2 regions of the Luteimonas sp. TWI596 genome follow, and region 2 is predicted to be linked to the other one. Evidence: predicted binding sites of a transcription regulator. Region 2 holds the regulator's gene; the other holds the start of a gene.
The links. Region 2 encodes FliA, which starts transcription of late flagellar genes. Its sites were predicted from a motif close to TAAAGTTTNNCNNNCNNNGGCCGATAA; they were not measured.
Positions count from the first base shown of each region.

Region 1: ABE487_RS03760 (methyl-accepting chemotaxis protein) is a predicted target of FliA. The motif match lies at 5,868-5,894, and genes of this name have one in related genera.

Region 1 covers NZ_JBDJMU010000003.1:227,661-242,141, forward strand. Annotated here, with positions in the region: gene ABE487_RS03725 (cation:dicarboxylase symporter family transporter) at 1-120, shown strand, start outside; gene asnB (asparagine synthase B) at 380-2,086, shown strand; gene ABE487_RS03735 (cytochrome b) at 2,190-2,738, opposite strand; gene fabV (enoyl-ACP reductase FabV) at 2,929-4,140, shown strand; gene ABE487_RS03745 (hypothetical protein) at 4,201-4,416, opposite strand; gene ABE487_RS03750 (TlpA disulfide reductase family protein) at 4,418-4,984, opposite strand; gene ABE487_RS03755 (hypothetical protein) at 5,175-5,651, opposite strand; gene ABE487_RS03760 (methyl-accepting chemotaxis protein) at 5,924-8,488, shown strand; gene ABE487_RS03765 (alpha-ketoglutarate-dependent dioxygenase AlkB) at 8,530-9,156, shown strand; gene ABE487_RS03770 (penicillin acylase family protein) at 9,153-11,699, opposite strand; gene ABE487_RS03775 (Hsp70 family protein) at 11,784-13,160, opposite strand; gene bfr (bacterioferritin) at 13,301-13,798, shown strand; gene ABE487_RS03785 (thiopurine S-methyltransferase) at 13,829-14,479, opposite strand.
Region 2 covers NZ_JBDJMU010000007.1:62,600-77,080, reverse strand. Annotated here, with positions in the region: gene flhF (flagellar biosynthesis protein FlhF) at 1-1,144, shown strand, start outside; gene ABE487_RS07235 (MinD/ParA family protein) at 1,131-1,982, shown strand; gene ABE487_RS07230 (RNA polymerase sigma factor FliA) at 1,979-2,734, shown strand; gene cheY (chemotaxis response regulator CheY) at 2,757-3,149, shown strand; gene ABE487_RS07220 (protein phosphatase CheZ) at 3,146-3,763, shown strand; gene ABE487_RS07215 (chemotaxis protein CheA) at 3,767-5,743, shown strand; gene ABE487_RS07210 (flagellar motor protein) at 5,793-6,533, shown strand; gene motD (flagellar motor protein MotD) at 6,544-7,506, shown strand; gene ABE487_RS07200 (ParA family protein) at 7,506-8,285, shown strand; partial or broken gene ABE487_RS07195 (chemotaxis protein CheW) at 8,501-9,049, shown strand; gene ABE487_RS07190 (STAS domain-containing protein) at 9,230-9,547, shown strand; gene ABE487_RS07185 (response regulator) at 9,544-9,909, shown strand; gene ABE487_RS07180 (chemotaxis protein CheA) at 9,944-11,956, shown strand; gene ABE487_RS07175 (MCP four helix bundle domain-containing protein) at 12,190-13,053, shown strand; gene ABE487_RS07170 (flagellar regulator YcgR PilZN domain-containing protein) at 13,053-13,688, shown strand; gene ABE487_RS07165 (chemotaxis protein CheW) at 13,782-14,249, shown strand; gene ABE487_RS07160 (hypothetical protein) at 14,364-14,481, shown strand, end outside.

The DNA.
Region 1 (14,481 bases), on a different contig from region 2:
CGCGAGCGGCTGGCGGCGGTGCTCGACAATCCGCAACTGGTCGATCCCGATCGGGCGCTGGCCGAGCAGGCCGCGCGCGATGCGCAGCCGGGCGACGCAGCGCCGGCCCGCCCGGCCTGACCCCGGGGCGGGCGGTTGCGTACGCAACCGTTGCGCAGTGCGCGCGCACCGGTTAGGGTCGATCCCATGTCGCGCTTGTCCGCCCGCAATACCAACCGCAACGCCCCGCGCACGAATAATCGTGCGCGGCCGAGGCGGGTGTGGGAGCGGGCGCGAGGATAAGGCAACACGCGCAAGCACCAGGACACACCACCCGCATCGGCCGCGATGCGGGTTTTTTTGTGGCCCGCGCGCGGCTCCACTTCAAAGGAGCCCCACCATGTGTTCGATCTTCGGCATTTTCGGCCTGCAGCCTGGCGACGACATCGCCTCCCTGCGCCGCCAGGCGCTCGCCTGTTCGCAACGTCAGCGCCACCGCGGCCCCGACTGGAGCGGCGTCCACGCCGACGACCGCGCGATCCTCGTGCACGAGCGCCTGGCGATCGTCGATCCGGCCGGCGGCGCCCAGCCGCTGCGCTCGGCCGACGGCGCGCTGGTGCTGGCGATCAACGGCGAGATCTACAACCACCAGGCGCTGCGGGCGGACCTGCGTGTGCCCTATGCGTTCACGACCGCGTCCGACTGCGAGGTGATCAACGCGCTGTATCGCGAGCATGCAGACGACGCCACCGGGCCGGCGACATGGCTCGAGCAGCTCAACGGCATCTTCGCGTTCGCGCTGTGGGACCGCACGTCGGGCCGCGCGATCATCGCCCGCGACCCGATCGGCGTGGTGCCGCTGTACTGGGGGCACGACCGCGAGGGCCGGCTGCGCGTGGCCTCGGAGATGAAGGCGCTGGTCGACAGCTGCGCCGATGTCGCGCAGTTTCCGCCCGGCCATTGGTACGACAGCGCGACCGGCGCGCTGACGCGCTACTACGCGCGGCCCTGGCGCGACCACGATGCGGTGGCCGGGCATGCACCGTCGTTGCCGGCGCTGCGCGAGGCCTTCGAGGCCGCCGTGCACCGGCAGCTGATGACCGACGTGCCCTATGGCGTGCTGCTGTCGGGCGGTCTGGATTCATCGCTGGTCGCCGCGGTCGCGGCGCGCTATGCGCGCCATCGCATCGAGGACGGCGATCGCAGCGAGGCCTGGTGGCCGCGGCTGCATTCGTTCGCGATCGGCCTGGCCGGTTCGCCGGACCTCGCCGCCGCGGCGGTCGCGGCCGAGGCGCTGGGCACCGTACACCACGGGTTCGAATACACGTTCGAGGAAGGCCTCGACGCATTGCCGGACGTCATCCGGCACATCGAGACCTTCGACGTGACCACGATCCGCGCGTCCACCCCGATGTTCCTGCTCGCGCGCAGGATCAAGGCAATGGGCGTGAAAATGGTGCTGTCGGGCGAGGGCAGCGACGAGATCTTCGGCGGCTACCTGTACTTCCACAAGGCGCCCGACGCACGTCAGTTCCACGAAGAGCTGGTGCGCAAGCTCGACGCGCTGCACGGCTACGACTGCCTGCGTGCGAACAAGGCGATGATGGCCTGGGGGGTCGAGCCGCGCGTGCCGTTCCTCGACCGCGCGTTCCTGGACGTGGCGATGGACATCGACGCCGCGCACAAGATGATCGACCGCAGCAGCGACGGTTATCAGCGCATGGAGAAAGGCCTGTTGCGGGCTGCGTTCGACGGCGCATTGCCCGACGAGATCCTGTGGCGGCAGAAGGAGCAGTTCAGCGACGGCGTGGGGTATGGCTGGATCGACGGCCTCAAGGCGCACGCCGAGGCCCAGGTCAGCGATCGCGAACTGGCGGCCGCGGCGAGCCGCTTCCCGCACGCACCGCCGCAGACCAAGGAGGCGTATCTGTATCGCAGCCTGTTCGAACAGGCGTTCCCGACGCCGGCCGCGGCGGCGACCGTGCCCGGCGGCAAGTCGATCGCGTGTTCGTCGCCGGCCGCGATCGCCTGGGACGCCGCATTCGCGAACGCCGCCGATCCATCGGGACGCGCAGTCGCTGGTGTGCACCACGCAGCGGCGGCCTGACGCCGCGTCATCTCTCGCAGCAATGGGAACCACCTCCCCCGCCTGGCGGGGGAGGTCGGTCCGCATCGCGGACCGGGTGGGGGCGGGGGCAGCGCCGTCCGCGCTACAGCCGGCCGGCCATCCGCGCGAGCGTGGTGTCGCGCCAGAACAGGTGGTGCACCGCGACCATCAGCACGTGGCCGACGACCAGGGCCAGCAGCGTCCAGGCGAGCACGCCGTGCGACAGGTTCGCCGGCGCCATCAACGTCGCCTGCTCGACGCCGGTGGCGGGGAACAACGGGATGCCCCACGGCGCGAAGCCCTTGCCCGAGCCGTACTCGCGCAGCAGCGCGACCGTCGGCACCCAGGCCATCAGCGCATACAGCGCCGCATGGCCTGCCAACGCGGCGCGGCCGACCCAAGTCGGCGGGTGTGGCGGCCGGCGGCGCCATTGCGACAGTCCCCAGACGCCACGCGCGAGGATCAGCAGCATCAGCAGCGTGCCGACCGGTTTGTGGGTGCCGACCATGAAAGCCGTCAACGCGTGGCGGCCGAGCGCCAGTTTCACGCCCATGCCGGCGAACTGCCACGCGAACAGGGCAGCCATGCTCCAGTGCAGCAGACGGGTGATCAGGCCATATCGGGTCGGGGAATCGAGCCAGCGCGAAGACATCGGCAGTGGGGTCCGCAGCAGGGCACAGGCGCGCCCGGGGCGCCCAGTTCAGCTGGCGACCGGCGTGCTGTCAATCGCCGCGTCGCGATGCAGGCGCGCGCGCCGCCGCAGACCATTGCCCCCCGTACGGGACCGGGGCCGCGGCACGCCTTAAACTGGCGTCCGATTTCCACGACAACCGGGCAGCACAGTGATCATCCATCCCAAGGTCCGCGGCTTCATCTGCACCACCACGCACCCCACCGGATGCGCCCACAACGTGCGCGACCAGATCGAGGCCACGCGCGCGCGGGGCGTGCGCAACGACGGCCCGAAGAAGGTGCTGGTGATCGGTGCGTCGAGCGGCTACGGGCTGGCGGCGCGCATCAGTGCGGCCTTCGGCTTCGGCGCCGACACGCTCGGCGTGTTCTTCGAGAAGCCGGGCACCGAGAAAAAGCCCGGCACCGCCGGTTGGTACAACGCCGCGGCGTTCGACAAGGCCGCCAAGCAAGCCGGTCTCTACAGCCGTTCGATCAATGGCGACGCATTCTCTGACGCCGCGCGCGAACAGGCGATCGCGTTGATCCGCGACGAAATGGGCGGGCAGGTGGACCTGGTGATCTATTCGCTCGCCTCACCGGTGCGCAAGCTGCCCGACACCGGCGAGCTCAAGCGCTCGGCGCTCAAGCCGATCGGTGAGGCCTACACCTCGACCGCGATCGACACCAACAAGGACCAGGTGATCCAGGCGACCGTCGAGCCGGCGACCGAGCAGGAGATCGAGGACACCGTGACCGTCATGGGCGGTCAGGACTGGCAGCTGTGGATCGACGCGCTGCGCGACGCCGGGGTGCTCGCCGACGGCGCGAAGACCGTCGCCTTCAGCTACATCGGCACCGAGATCACCTGGCCGATCTACTGGCACGGTGCGCTGGGTCGGGCCAAGGCCGACCTCGACGCGACCGCGCGCCGGCTCGATGCGCAGCTCAAGCCGACCGGCGGCAGCGCCAACGTCGCCGTGCTCAAGTCGGTGGTCACCCAGGCCAGCGCCGCGATCCCGGTGTTGCCGCTGTACATCGCGATCGTCTTCAAGGTCATGAAGGCACTTGGCCTGCACGAGGGCACCCTCGACCAACTCGACCGGCTGTTCCGGGAGCGCATGTACCGCGCCGACGGTGCACCGGCCGAGCTCGACGAGGCGCATCGCCTGCGTCTGGACGACTGGGAGTTGCGCGATGACGTGCAGGCGCAGTGCAAGGCGCTGTGGCCCCAGGTCACGACCGAGAACCTGACCGCGCTGACCGATTACGCCGGCTACAAGCACGAGTTCCTGAAGCTGTTCGGCTTCGAGCGCGACGATGTCGATTACGACGCGGACGTCGATCCGGTGGTCGATTTCGACGTGATCGAACTGCGCGACTGAGTCCGCGCGACCGCGGCGCGTGCCCGGGCCGGCACTGGCCGGCACCGGGCATGTCCGCACTCAGCCGCAGCAGTAGCACTGCAGCGGCTGGCCGGGCCCGCCGGGCCCCAGCTGTCCGCCGAACGGCGCACATTCCTGTGCGCAGGCCCACGCGCTGCACGAGGCCTCGCGGTCCTCGCCGTCGTCGGCCATCGCCTGCATCGCACCGAAGCCCATGCAGCCCACGAACAGGGCGGCAGCCGCGGCGTTGCGCATCGTCTTCCAGTACCGTGTCATGTCATCGCTCCTCGACATTGGCCAGGGCTGGCGACGCGTCCCTGCGTTGCAGCGCGGCCAGAAGGTCCTGCATCCGCTCCTTGGTATCAAAGATGCCCACGCGCGCGTAGCGCACCCGGCCGTCGCGATCGAGCGCGAGCAGCGCGGGCACGTTGCGCGCGCGGAACAGCATCACGTGGCGCCGGTCGGTCAGCGTGGTCACCGCAAACGGCAGGCGATGGGTGTCCGCATAGGCGCGCGCCTGTGCCGGCGTGCAGTGGCACACGCCCAGTACCTCGACGTTTGGCCCGTGCGCCTCGGCGATGCGCCGCACGGTCTCGGCCACGCGCGGCAGCGAGCGCCGCGAGTACGGGCAGGTCGGGGTGAAGAAGTACAGCACCTGGAACGCGCCGGACGGCGCGCCGAGCACGTGCGCGGCACCGTCGAGCGTGGTCGCCGGGACCTGCGGCACGTACATGCCCAGGTACGGCTCGATGGTGCGGGTGACGAACCAGCGCCGTTCCTCGCGCAGTTCTCGGTTCTGCCAGGCAAGCACTGCCACCAGCGCGCAGGCGCCCAGCAGGCCCAACCAGATCCATGGCATGCGACGCGGCATGCGAGCGTCTCCTGCGTCCGACATCCCTCGGACCCTGCGCACGCATGGGCCCGGGGTCAATCGCCGGGCGGCCGATTCGCCGTCGAAGCGGTGGAATTGCCCAGGCAGTCACAGTTCCAATGCAATGGCGTTGGCGACCGGGCCCGGCGGGTGCGGCAGTGCATCACGGACCTGGCGGCGCATCCAGTGGCGGCGTGCCGTCCGGTCGTCCGCGGCAGCCGGGCGTGTCGCCCTCGTGCGTATCGCAGGGCCGGTCGAGGGTGACCTGCTGCGACGCGTCGATCGCACGAAGCAGCCTGCGGCAGGCCCACAGGTTCTTCAGCGGCAGGACGAGCCCCGACTCGAACGGGCGCAGCACGAGGGTGATCAAGAGCACGGGCCCCCGGCCGAGCGTGCGGGCCTGAGGATCGATGGCCCGGCACAGCCGGTGCACGCGCACGGTGCGCCGCAGGACTGGCGGCACGGTGAGCAGGGTCAGCAGCACCGCGATCCGGAGGCCGTCGTCGTTCCAGTGGGTGGCGGCGAACGCGCACATGCCCGCGAACCAGGCGACGTGCAGGGCATAGGCACGCAACAACGCGCGGCGCGCCGAGCGCAGTGACTGCGCCGTGTCCTCAGTGGCCGTGATCGTCCTTGTCATCGCATGCCGCGGGCCAGCGTCGCCGTATCGGGGGGACGGTCCCGTCCCCATCCGATCCTACGCGACCCTTGGCGGCAGAGGACGCACACGGCCGCGCAAGCGATGCGCTCGCAGTGCGGGCATCACGGCATGCGTCCGGTCATCGCGCTGTAGCGCCGCGGCGGTAGAACACACGGGTCCGCCAGGACCGTGCGGCCATCGTCCGCGTCGTGGCGCTCAAGTTCCTGGCGACCAAGCCGATATCGATGCGTCACTTTGCCTGGAAGACGCGCATGTCGGTCGCCACGTTTCCGTCCCCGTCGCCGCAAAGCTCGCAGGCCTTCGCGGCCGTCCGCCAACGCCTGTCTCGGATCGTCGCGCCGGGCTGGCTGCAGCCGCTCACGCGCGCCACGCTGGCGACGAAGATCAAGGCCAGCCTGCTGGTCTGCGGCTTCGGCCTGCTGGTTGTGGCGTTCGCCTACTGGCGCGCGGGCCTGGGCGTGGAGCGTGCCGGCGCGATGTTCGCACACCACCAAGCGCAGGCGGTGCTGGCCGGCACGCTGGCCGGCCAGGTCTCGGAGGCGCGGCGGCTGCAGACTGCCTACGCGCACAGCCTGGACGCGGCCGACCGGACGCGATTGCAGGCGGCCCAGGCGCAGCTGTCGGCAACGCTGGCCGCGCTGCGGCCGTCGGAGACCCGCGCGCAGGCGTCCCCGGCGCTGGACGCGGTGGCGACGCGGGTCGCGGATTTTGGCACCGGCATTGCCTCGCTCAATGCGCGCGTGGACGAGATGGGCGCGGGCGCGCACGGGTTGCGCGGGCGGTTGGCGTCGGCCGCCGCTGCGGTCACCGCCGACGTCGATGCCCTGGGCGACCCGGTCGTGTCGGGGCATCTGCAGCGCATGCGGCTGCACGAGCTGCGTTTCCTGCTGACCGGCGAGCCCGCGCAGGCCGATCGGGCCAGCGAGGGCAAGCTGGACTTCGACCTGGCGCTCGCGGCCACGCGCGCCGGCGATGCGACGCAGGCGGCGGTGCGGGCGCGGATGGACGACTACCAGGCCGCGCTGCTGGCCTACGTCGCGGCGCGCGTGGGCCTGGACATCGAGGCGCAGTCGCTCGAGGACGTCGCGGCCGGGATTGCGCCGGCACTCGATGCGCTGCATGCCGAACGCTCGGCGGCGCTGGCGGGCGCGCGTGCGCGCCAGCAGGCGCAGGGCCGCGGAATGGACGCGTTCTTCGCGGCGACGCTGCTGCTGGTCGCGATCGCGTTGATCGCCACGCTGCTGGCGGTCCTGCGCGCGGTCCGGCGTCCGATCGAGGACACGCTGCGCTTCGCGCAGGCCATCGCCGACGATCGGCTCGACGCCACGCTCGCGGTGCGCAATCCTCACGACGAGCTCGGCCGCCTGGCCGGGATGCTGGTGCACATGCAGCAACGCCTGCGCATGCGCATCGAGGGCGAGCGCGCGATCGCGCGCGAGAACGCGCGAATCCGCCAGGCGCTCGACAGCGCCCAGTCGGGCCTGATGCTGCTCGACCACGACGGCCACGTCGCCTACGCCAACCGCGCGCTGCGCGGTGTGCTCGGCGCAGGCGCCGCCGGGCTCGATGGGGGCGACGCGGCCGCGCTGCATCCCGACTTTGCCCAGGTCCAACGCCGGCTGCGCGCCGGCGAGCGCGCATTCGAACACGAGGCCGACCACGCGGGCATCCGCTACTCGTGGGCGGTCGCCGCGGTCGCGGTCGATGGCCAGCGCATCGGCGCGACCGTCGAGTGGCGCAGCCGCGCCTTGGAAACGATGGTCGAGCAGGAGATCGCGGCACTTGTGGAGGCGGCGGCGCATGGCGAGTTGCACGGGCGGATTGCGCTGCACGGCAAGGACGGCTTCGTGCGCACGCTCTCGACCGGCATCAACCGGCTGCTCGATACCTTCCAGCACAACCTGTCGGCGCTGCAGGGGGTGTTGGCCGCGCTGTCGCAGGGCGACCTGTCGGCGCGCATGGACGGGGATTTCCACGGCGTGTTCGCTCGCATGCGCGATGACGCCAATGCCACGGTCGCCCAGCTCACCGGCATCGTCGCACGCATTCAGGACGCCTCGGTCGCGATCGGGCGTGCGGCCGACGAGATCGCGGCCGGCAACGCCGATCTTTCGCGCAGCACCGCCCAGCAGGCGGTCGAGCTGGAGGCGACCGCCGCATCGATGGCCGCGTTCGCCGATGCGGTGCGCCAGAACGCAGAACACACGCGGCAGGCCGACGCGCTGGTCGTCGATGCGGCCGCGGTGGCATCGCGCGGCGGCGAGGCGGTCGGCCGGGTGGTGGCGACGATGGCCGACATCGAGCGCGCCTCGCGCCGGATCGCCGACATCCTGTCGGTCATCGACGCGATCGCATTCCAGACCAACATTCTTGCGCTCAACGCCGCGGTCGAGGCGGCGCGGGCGGGCGAGCAGGGCCGGGGCTTCGCCGTCGTCGCCACCGAGGTGCGGATGCTGGCCAAGCGCAGCGCCGAGGCCGCGCGCGAGATCAAGGGGCTGATCGATGACGCTGGCGCGAAGGTCGCCGACGGCGCCGCGCTGGCGGGCCGCGCGGGCGGGACGATGAGCGAGATCGTCGCCTCGGTCCAGGGCGTGACCGCGATCATGACCGGGATTCGCGCCGCCTCGCAGGCCCAGGCCGACGGCATCGACCAGATCGATCGAACCGTCGCCGGCATGGAGACCGCCACCCGGCGCAACGCGGGGCGGGTCGAGGACGCCACCGCGGCGGCCTCGCGCATGCATGCGCAGGCGGCCCGGTTGACCGCCAGCGTCGCGGCCTTCCGCATCGACGCGGCCTCTGTGCCGGCGGCCTGAGGCCGGTTGCCCGGCGCATCGGACGGCCCCATCTCGGGGCCATGGACCTGTTTCCCCCCGCCGGCCCGCAGCGCCTCGTCGACGACGCCGAGGGCGGCATCCGCTACTGGGCCGATGCGGTCGATCCGACGACGGCCGCCGCGTGGTTCGAGGCGCTGCGCGACGGGGCGCACTGGGAGACCCAGCATCGGTCGATGTACGACCGCGTGGTCGCGGTCCCGCGGTTGTTGGCGTCCTACCGGCTCGATGCGCTGCCGCCGGCGTTGCCGTTGCCCGAGATGTGCCGTCTTGTGCAGCGGTTGGTGCCTGCGCCGTACACCGCAGTCGGGCTCAATCTCTACCGCGACGGCCGCGACAGCGTGGCCATGCATCACGACAAGCTGCACACGCTGGTCCCCGGTCAGCCGATCGCGTTGCTGTCGCTGGGCGGTGCGCGGCGGATGTCGATCCGCGCGAAGAATGGGCGCGGCAAGGCGATCGCGATCGAACTCGCGCCCGGCAGCGTGCTGGCGATGAGCCATGCCTCACAGTTGACCCACGAGCACGGGATCGCGAAGACGGCGCGCCCGGTCGGCCCGCGGATCAGTGCGGTGTTGCGCGCGCGCCCGGCCGCGAAGATGGCCGCCGGGCGCTATGGCACCCATTGGCAGGGCGCGCTGGGCCGCTAGTCGCTGCGTGCCGCGCGGTGTGCGGGTTGCAGCTGCAGCATGTGCGTGGCCGGGCCCGGCAGCAACGGCGTGGGCCGACCTTGAGCCCAGTCGTCGTGGCCGGCGCCCCAGAACGGCGAGAGCGGGTGACCGCTCTGGCCGCCGGGCATGTGCGCGATGCCATCGAGCTCGTGTCCGGGGGCGACCACCATGCGCTGTGAGGCGCCGAACGCAGGCATCTGGACGCGCGGCATGGTGCCGTCGCCGGGCAGTGGCTGCGCCGGCATGCACAGCGCGCGCCTGCCCACCAGCGGGATGGCGGCTGCGAGCGGGTGACAGATCGCGGTGGTGTTGTATTCGCCCCAGGTCCGTTGCGCCAAGGGCCCCTCAGCCTGCAGCGTGTCGCGGACCTCGCGCGCGGCGTCTTCCAGCAACGCGGTCCAGCCGTCGACGATCGGCGCGCAGCGCCCATGCTGGGTCTGCGGCGTGCAGGCGAACCGGCGCGGCAGCAGGTGGTCGGGGCGCTGGCTCACCAGCGGCCAGACCACGCCTTCGAAATTCGGCGGGTCCGGCCAGGCGAGCGCGTCGCCGGCCGTTGCACGCGCGGGGGCGAGCAGGCCATCGGCGATGCGCGCATGCACCGCGAGCCGCCATGCGCGGACGATGCGATAGCCGACCGAATCGACCGCCGCATGGCCGCGCCAGTCTGCGGCGGCGTCGGCGAGTGCGTGCAGTGCAGTGGCGTCGGCGCCGGCCGCGTCGGCCGCCTGGGCGAGCAGGGCATGCCAATGCGACAGCAGCAGCGCGCGGTCGTCGAGCTGGATCGCGAGCAGGTCGCGTTCGGCCAAGCGCGCGCGGGCGTCGAGCCCCTGGCGGATCTGCCAGGCGCGGATGCCCAGCGCGGCACCGCCGTCGCCGATCCGGGCGAAGTCGGCACCGTCGACGACACGGCTGTTCGCGGTCCACAGCCGCATCGCCTCGGGCGAGCGGACGCGCGGCGACGCATCGGTGGCGATCGGCCACGGTGCACAGATGTTGCCAGCGTCGCCTGCGGTACCGTCGATATCCTGGGAACGGGAGACCGTCGCGCCATCGCAGCCGGGCGCACGCACCGGGACCGGGCCGAGCAGGCGCCAGGCGACCGCGCCGTGCAGATCGCCGATCACCAGGTTCTGGGTCGGGGTCGCGGTGCGGTCGGCGATCACGAGTGCGTCATCGAGATCGCGCGCATGGGCGAAGTCCGCCAGTCCGAAGTTCAGGGCCCCGGGCAGGTGCGCGGTCCAGCGCAGCGCCAGCGCGCTGCCGTCGGCCTCGCGGTGGACTACCGGGCCCCAGTCGCTGTCCTCGACCATCAGAACATCGGAGGCGCGCCCGGCAATGGCGATGGTCTCGGCATGGCGCCGCAGCGGCGTGCAGCCGGGGCCCTGCGGGGCGTCGGTCGCGCAGGGCACGATGCGCTGCCAGTCCAGCGTATCGATGTAGCTGTTGGTGAAGCCCCAGGCGATGTGGCCATTGCTGCCGACGATGACCGCGGGCAGGCCCGGCAGCGTGAAGCCGGTGATGTCGACTCGGCCGCCGGGTGCGCGGACGTCGGGATAGCGCAGCCGGGCGCGGAACCACAGGTTGGGCGCGCGCAGGCCCAGGTGCATGTCGTCGGCGACCAGTGCGCGCCCGTCGGCGGTCAATGCACCGCCGACTGCGAAGTTGTTGCTTCCCACGGCGAGATCGGCCGCCGCAGGTGGCCTGCCACCGTCCCTCTCCCACACGGCGGTGGGCCTGGGGGCAGCCCACGCCATTGCCGCTGGCGGCCCGTCCTCGTTGCCCGCATACCCCGCGTCCAACCGGCGCAGGTCCACCGCGTCGGCATCCGGCAATGCCGCATCGCCGCGCGCTGCGCCCGCCAGCGGCGCGTCCCAGCGGCTGCCGTCGTGGGCCACGAGCGCGAACAGCGCGGGCGGCAGATGCGGTCGCAGACGGTGCATGGCCAGTTCGCGGACGTTGCCGGCGTCCTGCAGGTCGAAGTACATCGAGAAGCCGACCAGGGCCGAGTCGGCCGGCGTCCAGGGCGTCGGCTGCCGGCGCAGCAGCAGGTATGGCCAGGGCCGGGCCCGCAATGCGGCCAGCCCGGCATTCGCGCCCTCGGCGTAGGCGCGCAACTGCGGCATGCGCTCGCCGGCGACCTCGGTCAGCGTGGCGTCGACGCGGGCGCGCATGCGGTGCAGGCGATGGCGGCGATCGGTGTCGAGCGCCCGCTCGCCGAACAGCGCCGAGAGCTCGCCTGCGGGCAGGCGCCGCATCAGATCCATCTCGAAGTAACGCTCCTGGGCGTGCACCCAGCCCAGCGCGCGCATCGCGTCGGTCTCGCTGTCGGCGGTGATCGTCACCGTGCCCAAGGCGTCGCGCTGGATCGTCGCCGAGGCCTCGAGCCCGGGCAGCGTTCGTGTGCCCGCCAGCGCCGGCAGGCTGCCGCGCAGTTGCCACCACAGCATCGCCGAGATCGCCACTGCCAAGACTGCCAATACGAGCAGCGCCCGCACGCTCCAAGCGCGCCACCGGTTGCGCATTGCCGAGCTCCCCCCGTCGCGGCCGCCTGCCGCCGCCCGATTGTTTCAGGTTCCGCGCGTGAGGGGGCGGGGGCGCCGCGGCGCTCAGCCCGCGGCGGCGGGCGTGTTGGACGCGTGCTCGGCCAGTCCCGAGACGACGCCCAGCGACGGGTCGCCGCGAACGACCCGGGCCTGGGGGAACCGCGCCCGCGCGGCGGCCTGTACATAGGGGGCGCCGGACATGCCGCCGGTCAGGAACAGGCTGTCGGGCGGCTGCGGCAGGTCGGCGCGGACCTCATCGAGCAGTCCGCCGATCTGATCGAGAAAGCGGGCGGCGGCGGCCTCGAGATCGGCGCGGCCGGCGTCCACCGACAGGCCCGGCTCGATGAAGTCGAGCGGCTGCACGGCCGTGGCGTCATCGCTGAGCCGGACCTTCATGGTCTCGATCCCGCGGTAGAGCCGGGTGGTACCGCCCTCGTCCTGCAGCGCCTGCAGACGCGCGCCGTACGGCGCCACGACGTCGCGGTAGTCGTGGCGATGGAATTCGCGCTGGCGCGGCAGGTCCTGCACGGTGGCGGCCTCGACGAAATGGTGCACCGGCGTGCGCGTGACGCCTTTGCCGAACAGCGGCATCGCGCGGGCCAGGCTCAGCGCGATATCGACATCGGTGCCGCCATGGGCGATGCCCCAGGCCCGATGCACCTGCGGCGGAGCATCGCCGCCGATGCTCGCCAGCGCGATGTCGGTGGTGCCGCCGCCGATATCGACGACCAGGGTGGTCTGGCGCTGCGGGCTGATCGCGTGGTGATGCAGCGCGGCCGCGGCCGGTTCTTCGAGGAAGTGCACGGTGTCGAAACCGGCGATGCCCGCCGCCTCGCGCAGGATCGCCAGCGCCTGTTCCCCGCCGGCCTCGCCCATCGAACTGCGGAAGCGCACCGGACGGCCCAGCGTCGCCTCGCGCACCACGGTGCCCAGCTGACGGCTCGCCGTGAGCCGGATGTGCTCGAGGATGTGCGCGGCGATGCCGGCGATGGTGGTGCGGGCGCGCGGATGCAGATTGAAACCGAGCATCGACTTGGGTGACTGCACCAGGTTGCCGGTGCCGTCCTCGAGGTAGCGTTCGATCGCCTCCTCGCCGAACACCGCGTCCTGCAGGTCGGCGACCGAGGTCTGAGCCTCGCGCATCTGCTGTTCCATCCACTGCCGGCGCACGATGCGCACCGCGTCGCCGCGCAACTGCGATTCGCCGCGCGCCGCGGTGCCGGCGCGGGTCTGCGCGGCCTTGAGGTCGCGCATGATCTCGGCGACCTGCGCCTCCATCGCGTCGGTCAGCGCGAAGTCGGCCGCGTCGGGCACGGCGCGCGGGAAGTACACCGCGGTGCGGAACTGCGCCTGCCCGCCGAAGCGGATGTGTTCGAGGCGGTCGCCGACGCGCGCGGCGGCGGCCGAATAGCTGGTGCCGAAATCGATACCGATCTTCATCTGCGCATCCACGCAAAGGCGAAGGGGCGGGCGAGTCTACGTGGCTGTCCCTGAGAATGCGAAATGCATGCATTTGCATCCGATCATCGTCGCGGACGACTGGGCATACTGCGCCCATTCCCGGACCTGCGAGCCCCCCGATGAAAGGCCATCCCGAAGTCGTCGACTACCTGAAGTTCCTGTTGCGCGGCGAGCTTACCGCACGCGACCAGTACTTCATCCATTCGCGCCGCTACGAAGACCTGGGCCTGCACCAGCTCTATGCGCGGATCAACCATGAAATGGAAGAGGAGACCCAGCACGCCGATGCGCTGCTGCGTCGCATCCTGTTCCTGGAGGGCGATCCGGACATGCGCCCGGAGGCGTTCGAGCCTGGTCGCACGGTCGAGGAGATGCTGCGCAAGGACCTCGCGCTCGAGTACGCCGTGCGCGACCACCTCGCCCAGGGCATCGCGCTGTGCGAGCGCCATGGCGACTTCGTCAGCCGCCAGGTACTGGTGACCCAGCTCTCCGACACCGAGGAAGACCACACGTACTGGCTGGAGAAGCAACTGCGCCTGATCGAGATGATCGGCCTGCAGAACTACCAGCAAAGCCGCATGGGCGAGGCGGAAGGCACCCACGCCGGCGTGGGCTGAAGCCCTGCGGGGCGCGCGCCGTGCCGGGCGTCAGTCGCGGCGCGCGACCTGCCAGACCTCGGTCGACAGCGTGCTGGTGCCGAAATCCGGTTCGCTGGCGAGGATGTCGCGATGCTCGACCAGGTCCACGCGCCAATCGGCATCGAGCAGCGCATGCACCGCATCGGCGTCGACCGAGAAGGGGGGGCCGGCTTTCTCATGCTGCGGGTACGTCAGCGTGACCAGCAGCCCGCGGCAGCCGGCCGGCAACCGGTGCCACGCGGTCGCGGCATAGGTCGCGCGCAGCTCCGGCGGCAATGCGATCAGCGCCGCCCGGTCGTAGACCGCCGCGCAATCGGCCAGGATGGCCGCATCGAGTGCGAATGCATCGCCGACGATCAGCTCGAACGGGCCGGCGACATAGTGCCGGCCGGCTGCGGTGTCGTGGACCTGCGGGATGAGCCCGCACGCGTCGAAGAATGCACGCACGGCCAGTTCCGACAGCTCGACCCCGAGCACGCGATGGCCCTGCTCGGCCAGCCACACCATGTCCAGCGACTTGCCGCACAGGGGCACGAAGACGCGGGCGTCTGCCGACAGGTGCAGGGCCGGCCAGTGCGTGATCAGCAGCGGCAGCGGTGCGTCGCGGTGGAAGCCGATGCGCTGGGTGCGCCAGCGTGCGTGCCAGAACTCTGGATCCATGC
Region 2 (14,481 bases):
CGGATTTCCGTCGTTTGCCGAACTGCTCGGACGCCGTCGAGTGCCCGCAACGAGAGTGGAGGCAGAAGACGACGGGATTCCGTCGCAGCCCCCCGTTATGCCGACCACGCCCTCGCCGGAGGTGGCCGTGCCTATCGCACACACCGCGATGCCGAGCGCCCCGCCGCCCGCACTTGTCGCCGTGCCCGCGCCGCCGGCGCCGGCCAGCGACGGCGAGCTGGCGCAGATGCGCGAAGAACTGGTGCAGATGCGACAGATGATCGAGCGCGAGATGGCGCGCCTGACCGACGAGCGCCTGCGCGGGTCCCCGGCCCGCGGCCAGGTCATGGAGCTGATGGACGACTACGGCTTCGATGCCGGCATCACCCGCGACATCGCCCTCCAGGTGCCGGCCGACACCCCGGCCCACCGCGTCCGTGGTCTGATGCTGGCCTTGCTGTCCAAGCGCCTGCCGATCTGTCCGATCGACCCGCTGGAGGAGGCTGGCGTCATCGCACTGGTCGGCCCGACCGGCGCCGGCAAGACCACGACCATCGCCAAGCTCGCCGCGCGCTACGTCGCCCGCCACCAGGCCCGCGATGTCGCACTGGTGACCACCGACACGGTGCGCGTGGGCGGCCGCGAACAGCTGCACAGCTACGGCCGGCAGCTCGGCATCGCGGTCCACGAAGCCGACAGCGAGACCGGCCTGGTCCAGCTGCTGCAGCGCCTGCGCGACTACCGTCTAGTGCTGGTCGACACCGCCGGGTTGAGCCAACGCGACCGCGCCCTGGCCGGCCAGCTGCACTGGCTGCGCGCCGCCCGCCAGATCCGCACCCTGCTGGTGCTGCCGGCCAACACCCATTTCGCCGACCTCGACGAGGTCGTCCGCCGCTTCGAGGGCGCCCGCCCGCAGGGCGCGGTGCTGACCAAGCTCGACGAGACCGGGCGCCTGGGCAGCGTGCTGTCGGTCGCCGTCGACCACGCCCTGCCGCTGACCTGGATCGCCGACGGCCAGCGCATTCCCGACGATCTGCATCGCGCCAATGCCGCCCATCTCGCATTGCGGCTTGAAGATCTCCGCCGCGATGCCGATAAGCCGATTGTCCCCACGCACGATCTCCACGACCCCGACGCCCAGAAGCCCCACCATGCCGTCGCCTGACCTGCCCGCTCCCGCCCCGTTTGCGCCCGTCCGCACCCTCGCCGTCACCGGCGGCAAGGGCGGCGTGGGCAAGACCAACGTGTCGGCCAACCTCGCTATTGCACTGGCCGGCATGGGCCAGCGCACGATGCTGCTCGACGCCGACCTGGGCCTAGCCAATCTCGATGTGCTGCTGGGTCTGTCGCCCCGCTTCACGCTGGCCGATCTCGTCGCCGGGCGCTGCACGCTCGACGAGGCGATCATCGAGGGCCCGGCGGGCGTGCTGATCGTGCCCGCCGCCTCCGGCCGCCGGCACATGGCCGAACTGCGCCCGATCGAGCACGCCGGGCTGGTCAACGTCTTCAATGACCTGCAGCGCGAGCTCGATGTGCTGGTGATCGATACCGCTGCCGGTATTACCGATTCGGTGCTGACCTTCTGCCAGGCCGCGCAGGATGCGGTGGTCGTGGTCTGCGACGAACCGGCCTCGCTCACCGACGCCTATGCGCTGATCAAGGTGCTCGCGCGCGAGCGCGGCCTGGACCGGGTCCAGGTCGTGGCCAACATGGTGCGCAGCCCGCAGGAAGGCCGCGCGCTGTACGACAAGCTGGTGCGCGTGTGCGAGCGGTTCATCGGCGACGTCTCGCTGAACTACCTGGGCGCGGTGCCGCAATGCGAATGGCTGCGCGCCGCAGTCCAGCGCCAGCAGGCGGTGGTGCGCGCCTACCCGGGCAGCCCGTCGTCGCAGGCGCTGGTGGACATCGCACGTCGCGTCGCGCGCTGGCAGGCGCCGACCGCGCCGCGCGGCCACGTCGAGTTCTTCGTCGATCGCCTGCTGCGCCAGGGAGCGGCGGCATGAACGCCGCTGCCCGCCAGTACCAGGCCGTCCAGCGCACCAGCGCACCGGACCCGGTCGTGGTGCACGCCGAACTGGTCCGCCGCATCGCCCATCACATCGCCGCCCGGCTGCCCGCCAGCGTGGAGATCGACGATCTGATCCAGGCCGGCATGATCGGGCTGCTCGAGGCCTCGCGCAGCTACGACGCCGAACAGGGCGCCTCGTTCGAGACCTATGCCTCGATCCGCATCCGCGGCGCGATGATCGACGAGATCCGCCGCGGCGATTGGGTGCCCCGCTCGGTCCATCGCCGCGCCCGCGAGGCCGCTGCCGCGATCCGCGAGATCGAGCAGGCCAGCGGCCGCGCTGCCAGCGCGCAGGAGGTGGCGGCCAAGCTGCAGATGCCGCTCGCCGACTACCAACGCCTGCTCGAAGATGCCGCCCGCGGCCAGGTATTGAGCCTGGACTCGCACGTCGAGGACCACGGTGAGGTCGAGCCGGCCAACCGCGACGGCGGACCGACGCCGCAGGAGCAACTGGTGCGCAGCGAGTTCGGCCGGGAACTGGCCGCGGCGATCAAACTGTTGCCCGAGCGCGAGCAACTGGTGCTGTCGCTGTACTACGAACAGGAACTCAACCTCAAGGAAATCGGCGCGGTGCTTGGCGTGAGCGAATCGCGCGTGTGCCAGATCCACGGCCAGGCCGTGGTGCGCCTGCGCGGCCGCCTGTCCGCCTTCGAACTTGCAGATACCGGCATCGGCAACGCCGACTGATGCCCCTCCCGTGGAGCCCGCTTTGAACAAGAACATCCGTATCCTCGTGGTCGACGACTTCTCGACGATGCGCCGCATCGTCAAGAACCTGTTGTCGGACCTGGGCTTCAACAACACCGTCGAAGCCGAGGACGGCAACAGCGCGATGGCCGTGCTGCGCCAGGATGCGGTCGACCTGGTCATCACCGACTGGAACATGCCCGGCATGACCGGCATCGAATTGCTGCGCACGATCCGCGCCGACCCCAAGTTCCGCGCATTGCCGGTGATGATGGTCACCGCCGAGGCCAAGCGCGAGCAGATCATCGAGGCCGCGCAGAGCGGCGTGAACGGCTACATCATCAAGCCGTTCACCGCGCAGACGCTGTCGGAGAAGCTGGGCAAGATCTTCGAGCGCCTGGGGAGCGCGGCGTGACCGCGACCGCCGCGGCGACCACCGACCGCAGCCAGCTCGCCGGGCTGCTGCACGACGCACTCGAAGCGCTCGAACGCGGCGACGAGGCCGGCTGGCGCCGCCAGGTCGACGCGCTCGCCGCCGCCCGCGCACGCACCCTCGTCGACGGCCTGGGGCGGTTGGCGCGCGAACTGGCGCAGGCGCTCGACACCCTACCGGCCGCGCCCGCGCAGGGAGGGCTGGATGATGCCTGCGCTCGTCTCGACCACGTGGTGACGATGACCGAGCAGGCCACGCACCGCACGCTCGATTTGATCGACGACAGCCGCGCGCACGTCGCCCAGTTGCGCGCCGGCACGCTCGACGCTGCGCAGACCGCGACCATCGACGCGCTGCGCGAGAACCTGCGTGAGATGGCATTGGCGCAAAGCCACCAGGACCTGGGCGGGCAGATCATTCGGCGCGTGGCCGGCATCGTACGCGGTGTGCACGAGGGCTTGGGCGCACTTGGGCTGCCGCCCGCCGACGGCGAGCAGGACCGCCTGCGAGCCGCCGGCCCGGCGGTCGCTGGGCTCGACAGCGGCACCGTCGGCCAGGACGACGCCGACGACCTGCTCTCGCGCCTGGGACTGTGAGCGATGCAGTTCTCGCCCGACATCGCCGCCGATTTCGTGCTCGAAGCGCGCGAGCTGCTCGTCGATCTGGGCGGGCAACTGGTCGAGCTGGAGCAGACGCCTGACGACCGCGAACAGCTCAACGCGGTCTTCCGGGCCTTCCACACCCTCAAGGGCGGCGCCGGCTTCCTCGGTGCGACCGCGCTGGTGGAGCTGTGCCATGCCGCGGAGGAAACGCTGGGTGCCGCACGCTCGGGCGCAGCGACCCTGCTGCCGCGGCACTTCGACGCCGCGCAGCAGTCGCTCGACTGGCTGCAGGCGATGGTGGATGCGGTCGAGAGCGGCGACGACGTGCCGCACGCGCCGCCCGAGCTGATCGCCGGTTTCGCGCTCGACACCGCCGCACCCGCGGCGCCCGCCCCGGCCGCCCGCGTGGCCCCGACCGCCGCCGCGCCGGCCACGGCGGGCAGCGGGATGATCGACGACGACGAGTTCGAGGCGCTGCTCGACCAGTTGCACGGCAGCGCCGCGCCTGGCGCATCGGCGTCCGCACCCGCGCCAGGCCCGAACGACCCGATCGACGACGCTGAGTTCGAAGCGCTGCTCGATCAGTTGCACGGCAAGGCCGCCCCGGGCGCTGCGCCGGTCGCCGCCGCACCGGCCGCGGGCGGCGACATCATCGACGACGACGAATTCGAAGCGCTGCTCGACCAGTTGCATGGCGCGCACGCGCCCGGTGCGGCGCCAGCCCCCGCAGCCGCCGCGGTGGCGGCACCGCCCCCTGCCGCCGCGCCTGCACCGCGCGCCGCGCCGCCGGCGCCGGCCAAGCCGGGCACCACGCAGGCACCCGCCGAACGCGAGCAGACCGTCCGCGTCGACACCCGCCGGCTCGACGCGATCGTCGATCTGGTCGGCGAACTGGTGCTGGCCCGCAACCGCCTCAAGACCTTGCGCGCGCGCCTGCGCGACGAGGATCTCGACCGCGCGGTCGCCACCCTCGACAACGCCACCGCACGCCTGCAGGGCGCGGTCATGCGCACGCGCATGCAACCGGTCGGCAAGGTGTTCTCGCGGTTTCCGAAGGTCGCCCGCGATGTCGCCCGCGCGCTCGACAAGGAAGTGGACCTGGAGCTGGTCGGCGCCGACACCGAGCTCGACCGCAACCTCGTCGAGGCGCTGGCCGACCCGCTGATCCACCTGGTCCGCAACGCGATCGACCATGGCGTGGAGACGCCCGAGCTGCGCGAGGCGACCGGCAAGCCGCGCGCCGGCAAGGTCCGGCTGATCGCCCAGCAGCAGGGCGATTACGTCGGCATCGAGGTCCAGGACGACGGTGCCGGCATCGACCCCGAGCGCCTGCGCGCCAAGGCCCGCGAAAAAGGCCTGATCGACGCCGAGTCGGCCGCGCGCCTCAACGCCGAGGAATGCCTGCACCTGATCTTCCTGGCCGGCCTGTCGACCCGCGCCGAGGTCAGCGACATCTCCGGCCGCGGCGTCGGCATGGACGTGGTGCAGTCGCGGATCCGCGAGCTCGGCGGGCAGATCCAGGTGCAGTCCGAACTCGGTCGCGGCAGCCGCTTCACGCTGCGGGTGCCGCTGACGCTGGCGATCCTGCCGACGCTGCTGGTGCACGCGGCCGGCGACGCCTACGCCCTGCCGCTGGCCCGTGTGCAGGAGGTACTGCATGCACCGGCGCGCACGGTCAACTGGTTCGATGGCCGCGCCGCACTCGACCGTCGCTCGCACACGCTCTCGCTGCTCGATCTGCGGCACTGGCTCGACCGGCCTGCGCTGGAAGCCGCCTTGCTGACCATCGTGGTGTTGCAGCGGGGCGACAGTCGCTTCGGCCTGGTCGTCGACGAAGTGCGCGGGCGCGAAGAGGTGGTCATCAAGCCGCTGCCGCGCGCGTTGCGCGGCCTGCCTGGCTACGCCGGTGCGACGCTGATCGGCGATGGACGGCTCGCGCTGATCCTCGACGTGGACGCGCTGCGCGGCCCCTGACCCCCCGCGCGCCGCTCAAGTCGCCGCGGCCGGCGCCGATATCGCGATCATGGACCTTTTCAGCGTCGTCGGACTCGTGCTCGCCCTTGCCGCCCTGGTGGGCGGCAGCATCCTCAAGGGTGCCGGGCTCGGCGCGCTGTGGTCGCCGGCCGCGTTCGTGATCGTGATCGTCGGCACGCTGGCCTCGATCCTGCTGCACACACCGCCGAGCGTGTTCAAGCGTGCGATGCGGATCCTGCGCTGGACGATCCGTCCACCCACCGCCGACCGCGGCGCGCTGATCGCGCAACTGCTCGAATGGAGCAACGTCTCGCGCAAGCAGGGGCTGCTGGGCCTGGAGGCCTATGTCGAGTCGCAGAGCGACCCGTTCCTGCGCAAGGGGCTGCAGATGCTGGTGGACGGCGTCGAACCGGAAGCCATCCGGCACATGCTCGAGATCGAGCTGCACGGCGAGGAACAGCAGGACCTGGCCGCGGCGAAGGTGTTCGAGAGCATGGGCATCTACGCGCCCACGCTCGGCATCGTCGGCGCGGTGCTGGGGCTGATCGCGGTGATGAAGAACCTCGCCGACCCGTCCAAGCTCGGCCACGGCATCGCCGCCGCTTTCACCGCCACCATCTACGGCATCGCCTCGGCCAACCTGTTCTTCCTACCGGTCGCCTCCAAACTCAAGAGCGTGATCGGCCGCCGCAGCGGCGAGCGCGAGCTGGCGATCGAGGGTCTGATCGCGATCGCCCAGGGCGAGAATCCGCGCAACATCGAGGCCCGTCTGGCCGGCTTCCTGCACTGAGCCGGCGACGATGGCACGACGCGTCCACCACGAGGAACACGCCAACCACGAGGCCTGGGCGATCCCCTACGCCGACCTGATGACGCTGCTGCTGGCGTTCTTCGTGGTCATGTATGCGGTGTCCTCGCTCAACGAGGGCAAGTACCGGGTAATGGCCAGTTCGCTGGCGAATGCCTTCAGCGGCACGCCGCGGACGATCGACCCGATCCAGGTCGGCGACAACGTCTACCGCGATGCCAGCCTCAAGGCCCCGGTGCCGATTCCCGGCGGTGCGCGGCGCGGACCGGGCAGCGCCTCGCCGGTGCTCGATTCACCACTGCAGCCGATGCTCGAATCGAAGATGCGCAGCGACCGCATCGACGACGGCGCCGACCGCGCGGCACGTGCGGCCTCGCGCCAGCAACTGGCGCGCATCGCGCTGCAGCTCGAGGACGCACTGTCGGAGATGGTGCATGCGCGGCTGATCACCGTGCGCCGCGCGGATCTTTGGCTGGAGGTGGAGATCAACAGCGACATCCTGTTCCCCAGCGGCTCGGCGACGCTCGACTTCGGCGCGCAATCCCTGCTCGGCCGGCTGGCCGCGGTGCTGCGCGGGCTGCCCAATCCGATCCGGATCGAGGGCTACACCGACGACCGTCCGATCCGCACCGCGCAGTTTCCGTCGAACTGGGAGCTGTCGGCCGCACGCGCGGCCAGCGTGGTGCACCTGTTCGTGCGCGAGGGCCTGGCGCCCGAGCGGCTGGTGATGGTCGGCTACGGCGAACAGCGCCCCAAGGCCGACAACACCAGTGAGGCCGGCCGCAACGCCAATCGGCGCGTGGTGCTGATGGTGCTGGCCGAGCCGGAGTCGACCCAGGGCCAGCCGATCGGCGGCCCGGCGCCTGCGCAGCCGATTGCGATCGATGCCATCCCCGCGGTCGCCGCCGACCACGCTCCCGATTCCCTGCCCCCCCATCCCCGAGGAGAGACCTGATGCGCGTCTGGGCGATCGCCAACCAGAAAGGCGGCGTCGGCAAGACCACGACCACCCTGGCCCTCGGCCGCGCGATGGTCGCGCGCGGACTGCGCGTGCTGCTGGTCGATCTCGACCCGCATGCCTCGCTCACCCGCGCGTTCGGCATCCCGACCGACCCCCCGCCTGCCGGCGTGGCCGACCTGTTCGCCACCCCGCCCTCGAGCCTGGCTTCGCTGATGCGCGCCTCGCCGACCGAGGGCCTGGACTACGTCTGCGCGCAGACCGCGCTGGCAACGCTCGAACGCCGCAGCGCGACCCAGCCGGGCCTGGGCCTGGCGCTGTCGCAGGCGATCACCCGGCACACCGGCGGCCACGATGCGATCCTGCTCGACTGCCCGCCGACGCTCGGCCTGTTGATGGTCAACGCCCTGGCGGCGGCCGACCGGGTGATCGTGCCCACGCAATGCGAACCGTTGGCGCTCTACGGCCTGGCCGGCATGGTGCGCACGGCCGAGATGGTCGAACGCTCCCGGCAACGCCCGCTGCCGGTCTCGGTGGTGCCGACCATGTACGACCGCCGCACCCGCATCGGACGCGAGACCCTGGCGCAGTTGCAGGACGAGTACGCGGGCAAGATCTGGGACGAGGCGGTGCCGGTCGACACCCAGCTCAGCAACGCCGACGCACTCGCCCAGCAGGTGGTCAACGGCCATCCGCCGGGCCGCGCATTCTCGGCCTACGGCCGCGCGCTCGACTGGCTGCTGGCCGAAGACCAGGCGCTGGAGCACGCAGCATGAACGCCGCCGAGGTCGTCGACGACTACCTCGGCGTGCTGCTGTCGGCCGCGCCGGCCCCGGCGGCCTCCGCGGCAGCGCCCGTGCCCGCTGCGCCGAGCCCGACGCCGGCGCAGACGCCAGTACTGCCGCCCCCACCGGCGCCCCCCGCAGCGCGGCCACGTCCAGCAGTGCCTGCGCCGGCAGCGCGCGCGCAGCCGGCAGCCGCCGCAACGACCGCCCCCGCCCCCGCCCCCGCCCCAGCCCCAGCCCCAGCCCCAGCCCCGCCGCGCGTCGCGAGCGCAGCGGCCCGCGCCGACCTCCCAGCGCCACGACGCAGCAGCGAGCGCCAGGCCCGTTGGCTGCGGCTGCGCTGCGGCGGCCAGGTCTACGGCCTGGAGCTGCTGAAGATCCGCGAGGTCGTGCTGCCGGCCCCGCTGCTGCCGGTGCGCGGCGCCTCGCCGTGCCTGGCCGGGTTGATGAACCTGCGCGGCCAGGTCGTGCCGGTGATCGACCTGGGCCTGCAACTGGGCGACGCGGCGGTCGAGGACACGCCGGCGACGCGGATCGTCGTGCTCGAGGAGCACGGCGACACGCTCGGCCTGCGCGTGTCCACGGTCGAGGACGTGGCCGTGGTGTCCGATGCTCAGATCGAAGGCGCGCACACCTCCCGCCTCGCCCCGGTCGGCGATCACCGCATCCGCGGCATTGCGCGGCTCGGCGGCGCGGTCATGCTGCTGCTCGACGCCTCCCGACTGCTGTCGATGCCGCTCTACACCGCCCGCTGAGCCTCGCGTTCCGCCATCGAGACGCGCCTGAAACGCTTCGCTTCGGATGGAGAGCAGCCCGCCGGCCGGAAGCCGTCCGAAGTAGACGCTTCCCGTTACCGCATGCGAAAAGGCATCGCGCTAAAGCTCGCCCCATCGCTGCCGCTAACCCGTCGTAACCCCCTACTTTGCGGAGACGCGATGACCACCGTGGACCTGGGCGAGGATCTCGGCATCGAGACCAGCGCCGCCCTCAAGGCACGGCTCGAGCCCCACCTGGCCCAGGACCAGGACGTGCTGCTGGACGGCGCCCAAGTGCGACGCGTGCACACCGCCGGCCTGCAGGTGCTGTGCGCGTTCTTCGCCAGCCGCAACGCCGCGGGCCGGCGCACCGCACTGCGCGACAGCAGCGCCGCGCTGCTCGACGCCATCCGGCTGCTGGGAATCGGCCACTCGCTGGGACTGCCCGGCACCCCCCGTCACAATTCAAACGCAAGCACAGTGGAGAACGCCGCATGAGCGCACGCATTCTGGTAGTGGACGATTCGGCCTCGATGCGCCAGATGGTCTCCTTCGCCCTGACCTCGGCCGGCTTCTCGGTCGAAGAAGCCGAAGATGGCCAGGTCGCTCTGGGACGCGCGCAGGGCCAGCGGTTCAACGCCGTGGTGACCGACGTCAACATGCCCAACATGGACGGCATCGCCCTGATCCGCGCCCTGCGCGGCCTGCCCGACTACAAGTTCGTGCCGATGCTGATGCTCACCACCGAGTCGGCCACCGACAAGAAGGCCGAAGGCAAGGCCGCCGGTGCGACCGGCTGGCTGGTCAAGCCGTTCAACCCCGACCAGCTCGTCGCCACCGTCCAGAAAGTCCTGGGCTGACGCCCGCCTTCCGCCTCGAAATCCAGGTCAGCCCATGAACATGGACATGCAGCGCTTTCACGCCACGTTCTTCGAAGAAAGCCGGGAAGGCCTGGAGGCGATGGAAGCCGGGCTGCTGCAACTCGAGCAGGGCGACCAGGACCCGGAGCTGGTGAACTCGATCTTCCGCGCGGCGCACTCGATCAAGGGCGGCGCCGCGACGTTCGGATTCGACGCCGTCGCCGCCCTCACCCACGTGCTCGAAACGCTGCTCGACGAACTGCGCGCCGGCAAGCGCAGCGTCGATGCCGCGGCGACCGACGCGATGCTGGCCTCGGTCGATGTGCTGCGCGCCCTGCTGGCCGAAGCCGAGACCGGCCAGCCCGCCGACCCGGCCGCCGCGGTCGCCGTGCAGGCCCGACTCGAGGCCGTGCTGTCGGGCGCCGCGGCGCCGGCGCCGGTCGCGGCCACCGCATCGGCCACGCCCGCGGTCGAGCCCACCGCCGCGCCGACCGGCTGGCAGATCGGGTTCACGCCTGCGCCGTCGATGTTCATGAGCGGCAACGACCCGTTGCGCATCATCCGCGAGCTCGACCAGTTGGCGCCGCTCGACGTCGCCTGCCGGATGGAACGCCTGCCCGGCTTCGGCCAACTCGATCCGCTCGAAGCGTATCTGGCCTGGGACCTGGGCCTGATCGGCGCGGTGCCGCGCAGCGCCGTCGACGACGTGTTCGCCTGGGTCGAGGACGACTGCACGCTCGACATCCGCCCGATGGCGGCCGCCGCTGCCGCGACGCCCGTGGCGCCCACCTCCGCGCCCGGCCCGGACCCGACGCCCACCACCCCGGCGGGTTCGAGCGCCACCGGCACGGCTGCCCCGGCCGCGAGCGCCCACGAGCCCGAGAGCTCGATCCGGGTCAGCACCGACAAGATCGACGGCCTGATCAACCTGGTCGGCGAACTGGTGATCACCCAGGCCATGCTCAAGCAGGTGTCCGCCGCCCTCGACCCGGCGTTGAGCGAACGCCTGTTCGCCGGGCTCGACCTGCTCGAACGCAACACCCGCGACCTGCAGGAAGCGGTCATCGGCGTGCGCATGCTGCCGGTCGATGCGGTGTTCCGGCGCTTCCCGCGCCTGGTGCGCGACCTGTCCACGCGGCTGGGCAAGCAGGTGCGCCTGCGCACCCTGGGCGAAGGCACCGAGCTCGACAAGGGCCTGATTGAGAAGATCGCCGACCCCCTGGTGCACCTGGTTCGCAACGCGATCGACCACGGTCTGGAGCTGCCCGACGCGCGCCGCGCCGCCGGCAAGGACGAGGCCGGCACGATCACGCTTGCCGCCTCGCACCAGGGCGGCCATATCGTCATCGAGGTCGCCGACGACGGCCGCGGTCTGGACCGCGAACGGATCCTGACCAAGGCCGCCGAGCGCGGCCTGGCCGTGCCCGAGTCACCGACCGACGCGCAGGTCTGGGACCTGATCTTCCAGGCCGGCTTCTCGACTGCCGATGCGGTGACCGACCTGTCGGGGCGCGGCGTCGGCATGGACGTGGTCCGGCGCAACATCCAGGCGCTCGGCGGCGAGGTCCAGCTCGAGAGCCGCACCGGTCACGGCACACGGGTGGTGATCCGCCTGCCGCTGACCCTCGCCATCCTCGACGGCATGAGCGTGGCCGTCGGCGAGGAGACCCTGATCCTGCCGCTGACCTACGTGATCGAAGCGCTGCAGCCGCAGGCCGAGGACATCCGCAGCCTCGCTGGCGAGGGCCGCGTCCTGCGCGTGCGCGGCGAGTACCTGCCGCTGGTCTCGCTCAACACGCACTATCGCTACGGCCAGCCGCAAGGCGCCGATCCGCTGGTGGTCGTGGTCGAGGGCGACGGCCAGAAGCTGGCGCTCGAGGTCGACGAACTGATCGGCCAGCAGCAGGTCGTGGTCAAGAACCTGGAAAACAACTATCGCCGTGTCGATGGCATCTCCGGTGCCACGATCCTCGGCGATGGCCGGGTCGCGCTGATCGTCGATGTCGGCGGACTGGCCCGGTCGCTGCGCCTGCCGCAGGCGGCCTGACGCCAGCGCATCTGCGGCCCGCATCCGCTGCGCGAACAGCGCCCGCCCCACCGCACTTCACATCATGTGCACATTCATTTCCGCGACGTGAATCACACCTGCAGCACTTGCAGAAAATAGTGGTTTCGCCCGTCAAGTCGCTCTGTTTCCGGCCGCTAGTCGTGACGCGAAGGACGCGCTCCAGGTGATGACCAACACCTGCCCGCGTCCTTTGTCGTATCCGGAGATCTCCAATGAGATGGTTGAACAACCTGTCGATCGCCCGAAAACTGGCGGTCGCTTTCACTGTGATCGTGCTGTTGTCGGCGGGACTGGGGGCCTTCGCCCTGAGCCGGCTGGGCGGCATCAATGCCGAACTGCAGAAGGTCAGCCTCGATGACATGCCGGCCGTGCAGTACCTGGGCGAGATCCGTTCGCAACTGGGCGAGTACCGGATGTACGAACTGGCGCAGCTTGGGCGCCTCGACGACCTCGAGGCCGTGCGCGACTACGATCAACGCCTGGCCGGAATCGAGCAGATCATCGCCGAGCAGCGCGGGCTGTACGAAGGCCTGCCGCTTGTCGACGAGGAGCGTCGGATGTACGGCGAGATGACCGCACGACTGGCGGCCTACTTCGAGGCCCGTCGCGAAATCGAGCAGGCGCTGGCCGCTGGCGACGGCGCGGCCGCGCAGGCGGTGTCGGATGCGAAGTCGCGGCCGCTGCGCCGCGACCTGTTCGAGTCGATGGCCGCGCTGGCCCAGTTCAACGACCGGCGTCTGACCGACGACATCGCCCAGGCCAATGCGGTGTATCGCAGCAGTCTGCTTGCGATGATCGCCGGCATCGCGGTTCTCGTGCTGCTGGCCGCGGCGATGGCGATCGCGATCTCGCGGACGCTGTCACGATCGGTCGGCAGCGCGGTCAAGGTCGCCAATGACGTGTCGGACGGCCGGCTCGATACGCAGATCGTCGTCGACCGGCACGACGAGGTCGGACAACTGCTCGCCGCGATGCAGCGGATGCAGGGCCAGTTGCGCGCGGTCATCGATGCGCAGCGCGGAATGGCCCGTGCGCACGACGCGGGCGCGATCAGCCATCGCTCAGCGGCAGCCTGATGCCCGGCGACCTGTCCTGCCCGACCGCGCTGCTCGCGGTCGGCGACGACGGCACCCTGGTGCTCGATGCCAGCCGGCAGGACGCGCTCAACCGCAGGATCGCGGCCTGCACCCAGTTCGTCTGCGACACCCGGCTCGACGCCGTCCAGATCCGCTTCCGGCTGTCGACACCACTGCCGGCCCTGCACGAAGGCCGCCAGGCATTCATCGCGCCCTGGCCCCAGGCGCTGCTGCGCCTGCAGCGACGCGACCTGTATCGCGTGGTGCCACCGCTCGATGCCGTCGTGACGCTGCATCCAGGGCATGGCGACGACCTGGCTGGGTCGTCGCACGACGGCCTGCGGGTGCTGGACCTGAGCGGCGGCGGGCTCGCGGTCGCGATGGACGACGGGCAGGATCCGCGCTTTGCGCCCGGGCGCACGCTCGATGGCTGTCTGTTGCGGTTGCCCGATGCGGATCCGATTGCCTTGACCGTCGCCGTTGCACACCGCTTCTGCGAGCAGACCGGGCCGCGGCTGCGCTGGCGGGCCGGCTGCCGCTTCGTGGCGCTGGCGCCGGTCGCGCAGCGGCGGATCCTCCATTACATCTTCCAGATCGAGCGCCAGCGCAATGCCCGGCTGCGCCGCGCGGTGTAGGCCCGGCGCCCTAAAGTTGCCCGCCGCGCGGCCGATGTCGCTCGGGACACCCGAACACGCGCGCGAGCGCGGCATGCCTGCAGGAGCGCATCGATGAGCAGTCCCGACCCCCAGAACGCCGGCGAGTACCTCACCTTCACCCTGGGCGAGGAGCACTACGGCGTCGACATCCTCAAGGTGCAGGAAATCCGCGGCTACGACGCGGTCACCCGCCTGCCCGATGCCCCGGACTACATCAAGGGGGTGATCAACCTGCGCGGCACGATCGTGCCGGTGATCGACCTGCGCCTGAAGCTGCGCCTGGCGCAGGCGCGCTATGACAGCTTCACGGTGATGATCGTGCTCAATGTCGACGACCGCGTCGTGGGCATCGTCGTCGACGGCGTGTCGGACGTGGTGCCGCTGTCGGCCGAGCAGATCCGGCCCACGCCCGAGTTTGGCGCGGCGATCGACACCCGTTGCATCTCCGGCATCGGCACCTTCGACGACCGCATGCTGATCCTGCTCGACATCGAAACCCTGCTCGACAGCGCCGAACTGGCGGTCCCGCAGGCAGCGTGATCCGGATTTGCGACGTTCATCACACAGCTTTCACTCAAGGCCCGGCCGTACACGGCCGATAGAGGCGGGCACGGGCGCATTCGCGCCTGCCGTCCATCGATCAAGGAGCAGACCATGACCATCCACTGCAAGACGTCTTCCCTGCTGGCCGCGTTGCTGCTGGCCGGTGGCGCCTCGACCGCCTTCGCCCAGGAGGCCATCCGTCCCGAGCAGGCCGTGCGCTTCGTCGGCA